DNA from 2 places in the Azospirillum sp. BE72 genome. Region 1 is predicted to be linked to the other one. Evidence: riboswitches for the same ligand, from Rfam matches in the RefSeq annotation. Region 1 holds a riboswitch; the other holds the start of a gene.
What was found. Region 1 has a riboswitch for cobalamin ahead of J2Y49_RS15115 (ABC transporter ATP-binding protein). Riboswitches for the same ligand answer to the same signal wherever they lie in the genome.
Positions count from the first base shown of each region.

Region 2: it holds a riboswitch for cobalamin, as region 1 does, so the genes downstream of both, J2Y49_RS14120 (CbtB domain-containing protein) here and J2Y49_RS15115 (ABC transporter ATP-binding protein) in region 1, are expected to answer to the same signal.

Region 1 is NZ_JAVDTO010000004.1:154,489-162,364, reverse strand. Features, by position in the region: gene J2Y49_RS15135 (RidA family protein) at 1-262, shown strand, start outside; gene J2Y49_RS15130 (agmatinase) at 316-1,275, shown strand; gene J2Y49_RS15125 (formimidoylglutamate deiminase) at 1,312-2,709, shown strand; gene argE (acetylornithine deacetylase) at 2,741-3,889, shown strand; cobalamin riboswitch at 4,233-4,452, shown strand; gene J2Y49_RS15115 (ABC transporter ATP-binding protein) at 4,575-5,414, shown strand; gene J2Y49_RS15110 (ABC transporter substrate-binding protein) at 5,411-6,397, shown strand; gene J2Y49_RS15105 (iron ABC transporter permease) at 6,394-7,422, shown strand; gene J2Y49_RS15100 (TonB-dependent siderophore receptor) at 7,525-7,876, shown strand, end outside.
Region 2 is NZ_JAVDTO010000003.1:542,668-550,543, forward strand. Features, by position in the region: gene J2Y49_RS14095 (branched-chain amino acid ABC transporter permease) at 1-564, opposite strand, end outside; gene J2Y49_RS14100 (branched-chain amino acid ABC transporter permease) at 601-1,488, opposite strand; gene J2Y49_RS14105 (ABC transporter substrate-binding protein) at 1,668-2,876, opposite strand; gene J2Y49_RS14110 (ABC transporter ATP-binding protein) at 3,029-3,751, opposite strand; gene J2Y49_RS14115 (ABC transporter ATP-binding protein) at 3,744-4,511, opposite strand; cobalamin riboswitch at 4,855-5,078, shown strand; gene J2Y49_RS14120 (CbtB domain-containing protein) at 5,123-5,311, shown strand; gene J2Y49_RS14125 (CbtA family protein) at 5,321-6,091, shown strand; gene cobW (cobalamin biosynthesis protein CobW) at 6,105-7,172, shown strand; gene cobN (cobaltochelatase subunit CobN) at 7,335-7,876, shown strand, end outside.

The DNA of each region.
Region 1 (7,876 bases):
GGTGGGCGACGCCGCCGGCCAGACCGAGCAGGCGATGGCCAACATCAAGATGCTGCTGGAAGAGGCGGGCTCGTCGCTGGAGCACATCTGCAAGATCACCGTCTACATCACCGATCCGCGCTATCGCGAGCCGGTCTACCGCACCATTGGCAAGTGGCTGAAGGGGGTCTACCCGGTGTCGACCGGCATCGTGGTCAGCGCGCTCGCCCGCCCGGAATGGGTGGTTGAGGTCGATGCGACCGCCGTGATCCCCGACGCCTGAGTCTCCGGTCCCGCCGCCAACCGTCCACCCAACCGACAAGAAGAACCGCCGCCATGAGCACCAGCCTGACCAACCCGCCGCGCCGCGAGCTGCAGAGCTTCCTGGACTTCCCGATCTGCACCGACATCGACCAGCTCGACGGCCATATCGGCATCCTCGGCATCCCCTACGGCGATCCCTATTCGATCGACGAGGTGACCAACGACCAGACCAACGCCCCGACCTGGGTGCGCCGCTACACCGAGCGCGCGCTGCGCAAGCTGGAGCGCTGGGACTTCGACATCGGCGGTCCGCTGCTGGGCGGCAAGGACATCAAGGTGGTGGATTGCGGCGACGTGAAGGCCGATCCGCGCGACCTCGACCTGCATTACCGCAACGCCGAGGCGGTGGTGCGCCGGATGCTGGCCAAGGGCATGCTGCCCATCGTCATCGGCGGCGACCACGGCATCCCGATTCCGGTTCTGCGCGCCTATGACGACCAAGGGCCGATCACGCTGGTCCACATCGACGCCCATCTGGATTGGCGCGACGACGTGAACGGCGCCCGCAACGGCTATTCCAGCCCGATCCGCCGTGCCGCGGAAATGGACCATATCGGCCAGATCTTCCAGATCGGCCTGCGTTCGGCCGGCAGCGCCCGGCCGGAAGAGGTCGAGGCCGCGCTGTCCTATGGCGCGGTGCTGGTCCCCGACGTGGAACTGCAGGACATCGGGATGAAGGCCGTTCTGGACCGCATCCCCGACGGCGGCCGCTATTACCTGACCATTGACGCCGACGGCATGGACCCGACCATCATGCCGGCGGTCAACGGCCCCGCGCCCGGCGGCGTCACCTATCCGCAGATCCGCACGCTCATCCACGGGCTGGTGGCCAAGGGCCGGGTCGTCGGCATGGACATCGTCGAGATCACGCCGAAGAAGGACCTCAACGGCATCACCGCCATCACCGCCGGCCGCATCATCTGCAACCTGATCGGCAAGACCATCCAGGCCGGCTATTTCGACGCCAAGTGACGGCGGCAAGGTGATTGCGATGGGGAGGATCGGACGATGACTGCCGCGCGCCGGCTGGACCGGCTGTTCTGCGAGCGGGCGCTGCTGGCCGGCGGCTGGGCATCGGGAGTGCTGCTGCGCTTCGACGCGCAAGGGATGATCGCCGGGCTGGAGGCGGGGCTCGACGCTCCGCCCACCGGCGCCGAGCGCGCCGCCGGCCCCGTCATCCCCGGCATGCCGAACCTGCACAGCCACGCCTTCCAGCGAGCGATGGCCGGGCTGACCGAGCGGGCCGGGCCGGCGGAGGACAGCTTCTGGACATGGCGGGAGGTGATGTACGGCTTCGTCGGCCGCATCGATCCCGACAGCCTCCAGGCGGTTGCGGCGATGGCCTATGCCGAGATGCTGGAGCGGGGCTACACGTCGGTGGCGGAGTTCCATTACCTCCACCACGACACCGACGGCCGGCCCTATGCCGATGTGGCCGAGACGTCGAAGCGCATCCTCGCCGCGGCGGACGCCACCGGCATCGGACTGACCCACCTGCCGGTGCTCTATGCCCAGGGCGGCTTCGGCGGACAGCCGGCGGGAGAGGGGCAGCGCCGCTTCCTGAACGATCCCGACAGGCTGCTGGCGATCGTCGAGGCCTGCCGCGCCGCACCCGGCGGCCACCGCACCGGCCTCGCCCTACATTCCCTGCGCGCGGTGTCGCCCGACGCCATAGTGGCGGCACTGGACGGTCTGTCGGCGCTCGACCCGGCGGCGCCGGTCCACATCCATGTCGCCGAACAGACGGCGGAGGTGGATGCCTGCCTCGCCTGGTCGGGCCGGCGGCCGGTGGAATGGCTGCTCGACCGCGGCTGGCTGGGGCCCTCCTGGTGCCTCGTCCATGCGACCCACGTCACCCCGGACGAGGTGGCGGGGATCGCGGCGTCGGGCGCCGTCGCCGGCCTCTGCCCGACGACGGAGGCCGATCTAGGCGACGGGCTGTTCCCGGCCCGCGAGTTCCTGACCCAAGGCGGACGCTTCGGCATCGGGTCCGACAGTCAGGTCATCATCGACGCCGCGGAGGAATTGCGGCTGCTGGAGTTCGGGCAACGGCTGGCCGCGAGGCGGCGCAACCTGCTGGCACCGGCGGCCGGCGCCTCGACCGGAGCGGCGCTCTACCGGGCGGCCGTCGCCGGGGGCGCGCAGGCGCTCGGCCTGCCGGGGCCGGCCGGCGGTCTCGCCACGGGCCAGCGCGCCGATCTTATCGTGCTGAACCCCGACGATCCGCGGCTGTACGGCCGAACCGACGACATGCTGCTGGACTCCTACGTCTTCGCTGGCGCCCGCGACGCGGTGCGCGACGTGGTGTCGGGCGGACGGCTGGTGGTGCGGGACGGCCGGCATGTCGATGGCGACGCCATCGCCAAGGGCTGGCGCCATGCCGTCGACCGGTTGAACGCCGCCTGACAGGCGCATCGAAGAAGCGAGGGGAAATCCCATGACGGCGACCATCGACATTCTGGAACGGCTGGTTGCCTTCCGCACCGTCAGCCGCGACAGCAACCTGGAGCTGATCCGTTGGGCGCAGGAGCGGCTGGAGGCCGCCGGCGCGACCACATGGCTGGTGCCGAGCGAGGACGGCCGCAAGGCCAACCTGTTCGCGACGCTCGGTCCCGCGGATCGTCCCGGCGTGATGCTGTCGGGGCACAGCGACGTGGTGCCGGTCGAAGGGCAGGCCTGGACCGGCGATCCCTTCCGGCTGATCCGCCGCGACGGCAAGCTGTTCGGCCGGGGCACCGCCGACATGAAGGGCTTCATCGCCGCAAGCCTCGCCCTGTTCGACCGCGCCGCCGGACGGACCCTGTCCCAGCCGCTGCATCTGGCCCTGTCCTATGATGAGGAGATCGGCTGCCTCGGTGTCCGGCGCCTGATCGAGATGATGGCGGCCCTGCCCGTCCGTCCACGCTTCTGCATCGTCGGCGAGCCGACAAGCATGCAGGTGGTCACCGCCCACAAGGGCAAGACGGCCCTCAGCGCCGACTGCCACGGCGTCGAATGCCATTCAAGCCTTGCGCCGCAGGGTTTGAACGCGATCCACATGGCCTGCGACCTGTTGACGGGATTGCGCCGCATCCAGGACCGGCTGCGGGTTGAGGGCGCGCGTGACGACGCCTACGACGTGCCGTGGACCACGATCCATGCCGGGGTCATCCAGGGCGGCGAAGCGCTGAACATCGTGCCGAACCGCTGCCGTCTCGACTTCGAAATCCGCCATCTGCCGCAGGATCCGGTGGAACCGCTTCTGGACAGCATCCGGGAGGAGGCCGACGGCATCGTCCGTCGCTTGCGGTCCGATTTCCCAACCGCCGGACTGTCGATCGGCGAGCTGTCCAGCTATCCGGCGCTCGACACCGACGGCAACGCGGAGGTGGTGGCGTTCGTCAAGACGCTGACCGGCGGCAACAGCACCGGCAAGATCTCCTTCGGAACGGAAGGCGGATTGTTCCAGCGCCGCCTGTCCATGCCCACCGTGGTGTGCGGACCCGGCAGCATCGGCGAAGCCCACAAGCCCGACGAGTTCATCACCGAGGAACAACTGGCCGCCTGCGACCGCATGTTGGAGGCCCTGCTCGCCAATTTGGCGTGATGGCGGCGGCAAACGACGTTTTTGCCCGCGGCGGCAAAGTCCCGCCCCTGCCGATCTTCCTCCTTGCGGGTTGCGTGCCGACCGGATATGTAATGTTATAATGTTACATTCTAACGCGTAACGTGACCGAGCAACGAGCGGACCGGTATGACGATGACCCATTTGCGGATCGATTTGCGGACGCCCTCCCCGGCCCCCCGCCGCTTCCCGCGCGCGAGAAGATGTCCCTTGACCTGCCCGACATGAGCAGGGCCGACATCGGCGCCCAAGTCAGGGTCGCGCCGCAAAAAAATTTCCCGCGGCCATTTATTTTCGAACCTTGACCTCCGCAGCCGGGTCGCTCATGAATGGCCCTGGTACTGGTTCTTCCGGCGGCCGCCGCCGGAAGCTAAGAGGGAATCCGGTGAGCCGCGCCGCGCGGCGAGACCGGAGCTGTCCCCGCAACTGTGAGCGGTGAGCCGTTCCGTCATTTCCTGCCACTGGCGCCTGTCGGCGCTGGGAAGGCCGGACGGACCGGTGATGACCCGCAAGCCAGGAGACCTGCCAGCGCCAAAACGAAACGTCCTCGGGCGGGGTGTCCCGGTGGAACGCTTGCCACCGCACGTCCGGATTCCGCGCCGGATTGCCCGCGTGTTCCGCAATGCGTCCGCCTCGACCCTCCCGCCCACAACGGCAGGATGCACGGATGACGCCAGCGCCTTCCCCTACACAGGCACCCCACCCCCGCCGGATCCACGCCGTCTCGGTGGAGGGGCTGAGCTGCGAACTGGCCGCCCGCAAGGTCCTGTCGGACATCGGATTTTCCGTTCCGCACGGGGCTATCCTCGGCATTCTCGGACCGAACGGCTCCGGCAAGACCACGCTGCTGCGCTGCCTTGCCGGCCTGCAGGCGCCCTCCGCCGGGCAGGTACGCATCGACGGCGCCGATCCGCGCGCCCTGCGCCCGGCAGAGCTTGCCCGCCGGCTGGCGCTCCAGGCACAGGACTCCGCCGCCGCACTCGGCTTCACCGTGCGCGACGTGGTCGGCATGGGCCGGCTGGTCCACCGCCGCTCGGTCTTCTCGGCAAGCGGGGTGGAGGATCGCGCCATCGTCGAGGATGCGCTGGCCCGGCTGGAACTGGAGGCGCTGGCCGAGCGGCCGGTCGAACACCTGTCGGGCGGCGAGCGGCAGCGGGTGATGATCGCCCGCGCCCTGGCGCAACGCCCGCGCATCCTGCTGCTGGACGAGCCGACCAACCATCTGGACATCCAGCACCGCTTCGCCGTCCTCGATCTGGTGCGTTCGCTGGGCATCACCGTCGTGATGACGCTGCACGACATCGAACTGGCGGCGCGCTGGTGCGACCGCCTGCTGTTGCTGAAGGACGGCCGCCTGCAGGCAGACGCTGCGCCGGAAGAGGCGCTGACGGCGGAGCGGCTCACCGCCGTCTACCGGGTCGCCGCCGCCGTGGACCGCCGCCCGTGCGACGGCCGGCTGCGCATCGACCTGTCACCGCTGGCGCCGAACCGACTGGACCTCGCATGACCCCGGTCCCGTTCCGCCCCATTGTGCGCAGCGCCCTGCTCGCCGCCGGGCTTGCGCTGCCTTTCGCTTCCGCCCAGGCGCAGAGCCATCCGGTCGAGGTCGCCAACTGCTTCGAAACCGCCCGGTTCGACGCTCCTCCCAAGCGGCCGATGGTCCATGACGTCAACATGACGCAGACCATGCTGGATCTCGGGTTGGCGGACCGGCTGGTCGCGGTGTCCGGCATCGCCGGGGCCGAACGCCACCTGATCGCACCGCCGGGTGTGGTCGCCGCCCTGCCCCAGTTGCCCGACCGCGCCCCGACGTTGGAAGCGGTGCTGGCCGCCGACCCAGATTTCCTGTTCGCCGGATGGAGCTATGGCTTCAACGAGGCTCGCGGCCTCACCTCGGCCCGCCTTGCGGAGATGGGCGTCGCCACCTACACGCTGCGGGAAAGCTGCATCCGCATCGGCCCGCGCGAGCCGATCGGCATGGAGACGCTTTACGCCGACCTGCTGGCGCTGGGCCGGATCTTCGGCATCGCCGACCGGGCGGAGGCCATGGTCGCCGACTTCCGCCGCCGCGTCGCCGCGGTCACCCGGCTGACCGGCACCACCGCACAGCGGCCGCGGGTGATGTATTGCGACGATTGCCACACCGACGACGCCCCGCTGTCGGTCGGCCGCGAAGGCATGACCAGCCTGCTGATGGATCTGGCCGGCGGCCGCAACATCTTCGACGACATCGCCGACAGCTATGTCCGGGTCAGTTGGGAGGAGATGGCGCGGCGCGACCCGCAATGGATCATCGTCAGCGACCACCGCATCCCGGCCGAAGCCGCCATCCGCTACCTGCTGTCCGCCCCGCAGCTGGCCGATGTGGAGGCTGTGCGCAAGCGGCAGTTCATCGTCCTGACCTATGCCGAACAGACCCCGTCGACGCGCAACGTCGATGCACTGGAGCGGATCGTGCGGACGCTGCACCCGGAGCTGTTCACGCCATGAACAGCTCCCGCGCGTTGCGTCTGTGCCTGGTGCTGGCCGCCGCCCTGATCCTGTCGCTGGTCGCCGCGGTCGGCTTCGGCGCCGCCCGCATCCCAGTCGCCACGGTCTGGTCGGTCGTCTCGCACGAGCTTTGGCCGGCGGCCTTCCCGGCGCAGGGCTTCGGCCGGGCGGAGCGCAACATCGTCTGGGAATTGCGGCTGCCGCGCGTTCTGCTGGGCGCGCTGGCCGGCGCCGGGCTGGCGGCGGTGGGGGCGGTGCTGCAGGTGGTGACGCGCAACCCGCTGGCCGACCCCTACCTGTTCGGCGTGTCGGCCGGCGCGTCCGTCGGGGCGGTGAGCGTCATCCTGTTCGCCAGCGTGGTGGCTGGAACGTTGAGCCTGCCGGCCGCCGCCTTCCTCGGCGCGCTCGCCGCCATGCTGGCGGTCTTCGCCGCCGCGCGCGGACGTGACGGCAGCGTGACCGGCGAGCGGCTGGTGCTGACCGGCGTCGCGGTCGCCTTCGTCCTGCACGCCGTCACCAACACCCTGATCGTCGCGGCGGCGGACCGCAGCGCCGATGCCGCGCTGTTCTGGATGATGGGCGGCTTCGGCACCGCGCGCTGGAGCGTCCTGCCGGCGCCAGCCCTGCTGACGCTGTGCGGGCTCGGCTGGCTGTGGCTGCGGGCCGAGACGGTCAACACGCTGGCGCTCGGCGACGATGCGGCCCGCTCGCTCGGCACCGATCCGCAGCGGCTGCGGCTGGAGTTGTTCGTCGTCACCGCGCTGATGACCGGCGCGCTGGTGTCCGCCTGCGGCGGCATCGGCTTCGTCGGGCTGGTGCTGCCCCACATCGCGCGCCTGCTGGTGGGCGGGCATCTGCGGACGCTGCTGCCGGTGGCGGCCCTCGGCGGGGCCTTGCTCCTGCTGTGGGTGGATGTCGCCGCACGGACGCTGTTCGCCCCGCGCGAGATCCCCGTCGGCGTGGCCACGGCCCTAGTCGGCGGCGCCTTCTTCCTGTGGCTGATGCGCCGCCGCTCAGACCCGTAAAGTCCGGAGCGCCCTCTTGGGAAAACCCGAACCGACCTCGAAGGACCGCCTTCGCGGATCGCCTTTCCATGCCCTTTTCCAAGTCAAACTGGAGGATCATCGATGCCGCCTGCCCGTTCCCGCCGCCATCGCCGCCGGCCCGCTCCACTGGCGACGCTGTTCCTGGTCGCGGCCTCCGTCGCACCTGCGACCGCCAGTGCCGAGGACAGCGACGCGCCGCTCACGCTGTCCCCCGTCACGGTGACCGGCCGTTCCACGGACGCGGCACCCGCCGGGCTGGCGCTCGACCGGCCGAACAGCGGCGGCAGCCGGCTGGACCTCACCCCGCTGGAAACCCCGGCCAGCATCGAGGTGATCTCCGGCCGGACCATCCGCGACCGCGGCCAGACCAGCGTGACGGAAGCCGTCACCCAGAACGCCACCGGCTTCACCACGCTGGCTGCGCCCGGCAATG
Region 2 (7,876 bases), on a different contig from region 1:
CGCCTTCAGCACCTGCCCGAAGGGCGAATGCACCGTGCGCCAGATCAGGGCGAAGCCGCCGAGGAAGATCGCCAGCACGGTGTAGTACATGGTCAGCGGCTGGTTGAGGTCGAACAGACCGAACAGCATGCCGCGCGGCACGCCCTGGATGCCGTCCTCGCCATGGGTGAAGGGCAGCTGCAGCGCCAGGAAGAAGATCATCTGGCTCAGCGCCAGCGTGATCATGGCGAAATAGATGCCCTGGCGGCGGATGGCGATCAGGCCGAAGACCAGCCCCATCGCTCCCGCCACCGCGGTGGCGGCGAGCAGGCCGAACTCCGGTGCCCAGCCCCAGACCTTCACCGTATGGGCGGCGATGTAGGCCGCGCCGCCGAAGAAGGCGGCATGGCCGAAGCTGAGCAGGCCGGCGAAGCCGATCAGCAGGTTGAAGGCGCAGGCGAACAGCGCGAAGCACAGCACCTTCATCAGGAAGACGGGATACAGCACGAAGGGTGCCGCGAGGGCGATCAGCAGCAGGGCGGCGGCGATCAGGATGGTGCCGGTGCCGCGGGAGGACCCGCGCATGGCGATGGTGGCGGCGTTGCTGGCGACGGTCATGGATCAGCGCTCCCGTCCGAAGAGGCCCGCGGGCTTGATGAGAAGAACGATCGCCATCACGACGAACACGACGATGTTGGACGCCTCCGGATAGAAGACCTTGGTCAGCCCCTCCAGCAGCCCCAGCCCCAGGCCGGTGACGATGGCGCCCAGGATGGAGCCCATGCCGCCGATCACCACCACCGCGAAGACGATGATGATCAGGTTGGTCCCCATCAGCGGCGACACCTGATAGATCGGCGCCGCCAGCACGCCGGCCAGCCCGGCCAGCGCCACGCCGAAGCCGTAGGTCAGCGACACCATCACCGGCACATTGATGCCGAAGGCCTGGACCAGCGTCGGATTCTCCGTCGCCGCGCGCAGATAGGCGCCCAGCTTCGTCCGCTCGATGGCGAACCAGGTGCCGAAGCAGATGGTCAGCGAGGCGACGACCACCCAGGCGCGATAGTTCGGCAGGAACATGAAGCCCAGGTTTTGCCCGCCCTGGAGGGCTGCGGGGATCGGATAGGGCTGGCCCGACACGCCATACTGGTGGCGGAAGGCCCCTTCCAGGATCAGCGCCAGCCCGAAGGTCAGCAGCAGGCCATAGAGATGGTCGAGCTTGTAGAGCCGCGACAGCATCGACTTTTCCAGCGCGATGCCCAGCAGCCCGACGGCCACCGGCGCCAGCACCAGCGCCCCCCAGTATCCGATCCCGGCATAGGTGAGCAGCAGCCACGCCACGAAGGCGCCGACCATGTAGAGCGCGCCGTGGGCGAAGTTGATGACGTTCAACATGCCGAAGATCACCGCCAGCCCGAGGCTGAGCAGCGCGTAGAAGGAACCATTGATCAGGCCGAGCAGAAGCTGCCCGAACAGGACTTGGGGCGGAACTCCCAGCAGGCTGAACATATCCGCGTCTCTCCCGGTTCGTGGTTGTTGTTCTTCTGGGTGGGAATTGTCGGCTTCGAATGCCCCCACCTAACCTCCCCCGCTGGGCGGGGGAGGGACTGCCGCAATCTATTCGAACAAGTGCCTAATCCCCTCCCCCGCCCAGCGGGGGAGGGTTAGGGTGGGGGTCTAACTCCCCCTCACTTCACCAGCGCGCAGCCGCTCTGCTTGGGGTCCATGAAGGCGGTGTCGGCCGGGATGGTCTTGACGATCTTGTAATAATCCCAGGCCCCCTTCGACTCGGCCGGGGTCTTCACCTGGGCCAGATACATGTCGTGGATCATGCGGCCGTTGGCGGCGATCCTGCCCTTCTTGGCGAACATGTCCTCGACCGGCATTTCGCGCATCTTGGCGGTGACCTTGTCGGCGTCATCGGTCTTCGCCGCATCGACCGACTTCAGGTAATGCTTCACCGCCGAATAGACGCCGGCCTGCACCATGGTCGGCTTCTTGCCGGCCTTGGCCTCGAACTTCTTCGACCATTCGCGCGTCTGGTCGTCCATGTCCCAATAGAAGCCGGTGGTCAGCATCAACCCCTGGGCCGACTGCAGCCCCAGCGCATTCACGTCGGTGATGAACATCAGCAGACCGGCCAGGCTCTGGCCCGACTGGGTGATGCCGAATTCCGCCGCCTGCTTGACGGCGTTGACGGTGTCGCCGCCGGCGTTCGCCAGCCCGATCACGTCGGCCCCCGATCCCTGCGCCTGCAGCAGGAAGGACGAGAAGTCGGAGGTGCCGAGCGGATGGCGCACCGATCCGGAGATGGTGCCGCCCAGCGACTTCACCATCTTGGTGGTCTCCTCCTCCAGCGATTGGCCGAAGGCGTAGTCGGCGGTCACGAAGAACCACTTCTTCTTGCCCTGCTCGTACAGGGCGCGGCCGGTGCCGGCGGCCATGGCATAGTTGTCGTAGGTCCAGTGGAAGCCGTATGGGCTGCACTGCGCACCGCTCAGCGCCGTGGCGCCCGGACCGGACATCAGGAAGATGCGCTTCTTGTCCTTGGTGATGCCCTGCACCGCCAGCGCGGCGGCGGAGTTCGGCACGTCGGCGATCACGTCGACGCCGCCGGTGTCCACCCACTCGCGCGCCTTCGACGCGGCGATGTCGGCCTTGTTCTGGTGGTCGGCGACGACGATCTCGATGGCGGCGCCGGCGACCTTGTTGCCGAACTCCTCCGCCGCCATCCGCGCGGCGATGGCGGACCCCTCGCCGGCCAGATCGGCGTAGATGCCGGAGCGGTCGTTCATCACGCCGATGCGGATGACGTTGTCCGACACCTGGGCCGCGGCCGGAATTGCGGTCCCGGCCAGCGTCAGCAGGGCGGTGCCGGCGAGAAGAAGCGTGCGCATCGGAAGGTCTCTCCCTCTTGGTTTTATTGTCGGCCGGTCCCCGCTGCGGGAACCTGCGGCCGTAATCGGGCAAAGCTCCGGCCGTCCGCCGCCCCGCCCTCGATTGGGGTGGGGCGGCGTCGATGCCGGGAATGATCGGAAGGCTGGACGGGCTACACGCCGAGATAGGTGTGCAGCTTGTCCATGTTGGCTTCGAGCTGGTCGTTGGGGATCATGTCGACCACATGGCCCTCCTCCATCACGTAATGGCGGTCGGCGATGGTGGCGGCGAAGCGGAAGTTCTGTTCCACCAGCACGATGGTGAAGCCGCGTGCCTTCAGCGCCCGCACCGCCACGCCGATCTGCTCGATGATGACCGGGGCCAGACCCTCGGTCGGTTCGTCCAGCAGGATCATGGTGGCGCCGGTGCGCAGGATGCGGGCGATCGCCAGCATCTGCTGCTCGCCGCCCGACAGCCGCGTGCCCTGGGTCGAGCCGCGGCCCTTTAGGTTGGGGAACAGGTCGTAGATCTGCGGGATCGTCATCCCGCCGTCCTTCACCACCGGCGGCAGCGTCAGGTTCTCGTCGACACTGAGCGAGGAGAAGATGCCGCGCTCCTCCGGCACATAGCCGATGCCCAGCCGCGGGATCTTGTGCTGGGCCATGCCGATCAGCTCCTGCCCCTGGAATCGGATGGAGCCGGTGCGCTTGCCCATGATCCCCATGATGGCGCGCATGGTGGAGGTCTTGCCGGCGCCGTTGCGGCCCAGCAGCGTCACCACCTCGCCCTGCCGCACCTCCAGGCTGACACCGTGCAGCACATGGCTTTCGCCGTAATAGCCGTGCAGGTCGGCGATCTCCAGCATGGCAGTCTTGGTGTTCATCCCGTCAGGCATGTCCGGTCCCCATGTATGCTTCCATCACCTGCGGGTTCTTGGAGACGACCTCGTACGGTCCCTCCGCCAGGATTTCGCCGCGGCGCAGGACGGTGATGGTGTCCGACAGGTGGGCGACGACCGACAGGTTGTGTTCCACCATCAGCACGGTGCGGTCGGCGGCGACGCGCTTGATCAGCGCCGCGGTGCCTTCGATGTCCTCATGGCCCATGCCGGCCAGCGGTTCGTCCAGCAGCATCACCTCCGGGTCGAGCGCTAGCGTGGTGGCGATCTCCAGCGCGCGCTTGCGGCCATAGGGCAACTCGGCGGCGGTGTGGCCGGCCCAGGGGGTGAGGTTCACCGCCTCGATCAGTTCCAGCGCCCGGTCGTGCAGGTCGTAGAGCGACGCTTCGGACTTCCAGAAATGGAAGCTGGTGCCGAGCGGCCGCTGCAGCGCCACCCGGACATTCTCCAGCACGCTGAGATGCGGGAAGACGGCCGAGATCTGGAAGGAGCGGACCAGCCCCATCAGCGCGATGTCGGCCGGCTTGGTGCGGGTGATGTCCCGGCCCTTGTAGAGGATCTGGCCGCGCGTGGGCGTCAGGAACTTGGTCAGCAGGTTGAACACCGTGCTCTTGCCGGCGCCGTTCGGGCCGATCAGCGCATGGATGGTGCCCCGCTTGACTTGCAGGTTCACCTCCTTCACCGCCACGAAGCCCTTGAACTCCTTTGTCAGATTGCGCGCTTCCAGGATGATGTCGTCGTTCGGTGCGGCGTTCATCGGTCGCGAATTCTCCTCCCGTTCGTCCTTATGTCCGGGCTTGTGCCCGGGGCTTATATCCGGGCTCCCGGCCCAGGGGCCGCCATGCGGCGGGACGTTTCACCGATTGTTGTACGCACGAAGCGTGCCACGGCAGGGTTCGCTTCGCTCGGGCCCGTGGACCCATTGTTTCTCCGATGGTTTGCCTCTGCCTCCCTCTCTCCGCTCCGGACCCTGGCATCGGAAAGTGTCGGAATCGCGGACACTCTGTCCGCCAAACATGACACCATCCAAAATGTCGGCGCGCAAGATCGTCCGTGTGGCCGACGCCATATTGCGGACTTGCCAAACCGGCAGCGCACTGCGATGGTGGCCGTCCGACGGTGCCCTGCCCGTCCTGACGGGCGGCGGGGATAATAGGGAATGCGGTGCGGATCTCCGTTGCACGGGGTCCAATGCCGCGGCTGCCCCCGCAACTGTGTGCGGCGAGCGTCCCGTCCATCATGCCACTGGCCTTCGCGCCGGGAAGGCGGACGGCGATGCGACGACCCGCGAGCCAGGAAACCTGCCGGCGGACACATCGACCTTTCCCAACCCCGCCGGGTGTGGCGGGACAGCAAGGATTTCGTTCCATGACCACCCGTTCGCTTCACGCTGCCGCCGGTTCCGCGACCCGCAGCGCCGCCCAGACCGCGGTCGCCGCCTTCGCCGCGATCCTGCTGGGCAGCTTCCTGCTGTACGGCGTCGGCTTCGCCCAGCCGCAGCAGATCCACGACGCGGCCCACGATGCCCGTCACTCCTTCGCGTTTCCCTGCCACTAAGCCAGGGTCATGGATCTGATCCAGCGGCTGTTCACAGCCGCCCTGGTCGCGGGCGTGCTCTCCGGCACGGCCGCTTCCGTCGTTCAGCAGGCGACGACCATCCCGCTGATCCTCGAAGCCGAGAAATACGAGGTGGTGACTCCGCCGCCCGCGCCGGCCGTGGCTGCCCTCGCCGGCGCACCTGCCGCGTCGCACCAGCACGACCCCGTGCGCGAGGTCGGCGAAGGCGTGCCCACCACGCTTGAGGAGGCGATGCAGCGCATCGGCCTGACCATCGTCTCCAACCTGCTGACCGGCGTGGCCTATGCGCTGCTGCTGTCGGCTGCGATGCTGCTGGCCGGCCGGCCGGTGGATGCGCGGCGCGGGCTGGTGTGGGGTGCAGGCGGTTTCGTCGCCGTGTCGCTGGCGCCCTCCTTCGGCCTGCCGCCGGAACTGCCGGGCATGGCCGGGGCCGATCTGGAACTGCGCCAGCTCTGGTGGCTGGCCGCGGCGGCCGGGGCCGGCGTCGGCATGGCCGCGCTCGCCTTCGCCCGCAACCGCCTCGTCATCGCCGCCGCCGTACTGGCCGCCGCCTTGCCCCATCTGGTCGGGGCCCCCCATCCGGATAGTGCCGAAGGCGCCGTCCCGCCGGAGTTGGCCGCCCATTTCGTCACCGCCTCGCTGGGCAGCGCCGCCCTGTTCTGGGCGATCCTGGGCGCGGTCTGCGGCTGGCTGACGGGCGGGCTGGTCGGCGAGGCCGAGCAACGGCCGGCCCTGCGGGTGCAGCCCGGCGCGCGTTAAGGAGTTACGTCCCATGTCCGCACTTTCCAAGACGGCCGCCGGCAAGGTTCCGGCGACCGTCATCACCGGCTTCCTCGGCGCCGGCAAGACCACGCTGATCCGCGGCCTGCTGGAAAAGGCCGACGGCCGCCGGCTGGCGCTGATCATCAACGAGTTCGGCGATGTCGGCATCGACGGCGACATCCTGCGCGCCTGCGGCAACCCGACCTGCACCGAAGACGACGTGATCGAGCTGGCGAACGGCTGCCTGTGCTGCACCGTCGCCGACGACTTCGTCCCGGCCATTGAGAAGCTGCTGGCCCGGCCGGAGCCGCCCGAGCATATCATCATCGAGACCAGCGGCCTTGCCCTGCCGAAGCCGCTGGTCCAGGCCTTCCACTGGCCGGCGATCAAGACGCGGGTCACGGTGGACGGCGTCATCGCCGTGGTCGACGCCTCCGCCGCGGCGGAGGGCCGTTTCGCCCCCGATCCCGCCGCGCTGGAGGCCCAGCGCGACGCCGCCGGCACCGTCGATCACGAAACGCCGATCGAAGAGGTGTTCGAGGACCAGCTGCTCTGCGCCGACCTGATCGTCGTCAACAAGACCGATCTGGTAGCATCCGGCGACCTCGCCCGCGTCGAGGATCTGATCCGCGGCGCCCTCTCCCACGCGGTCGGCCGCGACGCCAAGCTGGTGCGGGCCTCCCAAGGCGCTGTCGATCCGCTGGTTCTGCTCGGCGTCGGCGCGGCGGTGGAGGATGACCTCGACAACCGTCCCAGCCACCACGACGATGAAGAGGGCCACGACCACGACGACTTCACCAGCTTCGTGGTGGAGCTGCCGCCGCAGCCCGATCCCGCCCGTCTGGCGATGACGCTGGAGCAGGTCGCCGGCCTGCATGGCGTGCTGCGCCTGAAGGGCTTCATCGACGTGCCCGGCAAGCCGATGCGCCTGCTGGTCCAGGGCGTCGGCACCCGCATCCAGACCCACTACGACCGCCTGTGGAAGCCCGGCGAGGAGCGCCGCAGCCGTCTGGTGGTGATCGGCGAGACCGGGCTGGACCGCGACGCGGTGACGCGGGCGGTTGTTGGGCAACAGTAGGTTTGGTGCGGAGTTAGACCCCACCTAACCTCCCCCGCTCTCGCGGAGGAGGGACTGCCGCCGCTCTTCCGCACAAGCACTTAGTCCCCTCCCCCGCGAGAGCGGGGGAGGGTTAGGGTGGGGGCAAGTGTCCCCGCTCTTTGAACGTATCCGCGGACATCCATGCACCTGCTCGCCGCCCGCCAGGACGAACTGGACGCCGGCCCCCAGGCGGAAGACCTGGGGCAGACGCCGGCCGACCTCGTCATGCTGTCCTTTTCCGACAGCGACCTGACCGCGCTCGCCGCCGCGTGGCGGGCGGGACGCGACCGCTTGCCCAGCCTCCGCCTCGCCAACCTCAACCGGCTCGGCCATCCGCTGTCGGTCGATCTCTACGCCGACACCATCGTCGCCAAGGCGAAACTGGTGGTCCTGCGCCTGCTCGGCGGCAGCGGCTATTGGCGCTACGGCCTCGACCGCCTGTCCGCGCTGTGCCGCGAGCGCAACATCCCGCTGGCCGTCCTGTCGGGAGAGGCTCAGCCCGACCCGAACCTGACCGCCTACGGCACCGTCGCCCCCGCAGCCGCCGACCGCCTGTGGCGCTATTTCACCGAGGGCGGCCCGGCCAACATGGCCCATCTGCTGGCCTGCGCCTCGACGCTGGCCGGCACGCCCCTGCCCCATGAGGAACCCGCTCCGGTCCCGCGCTTCGGCGCTTATGACGG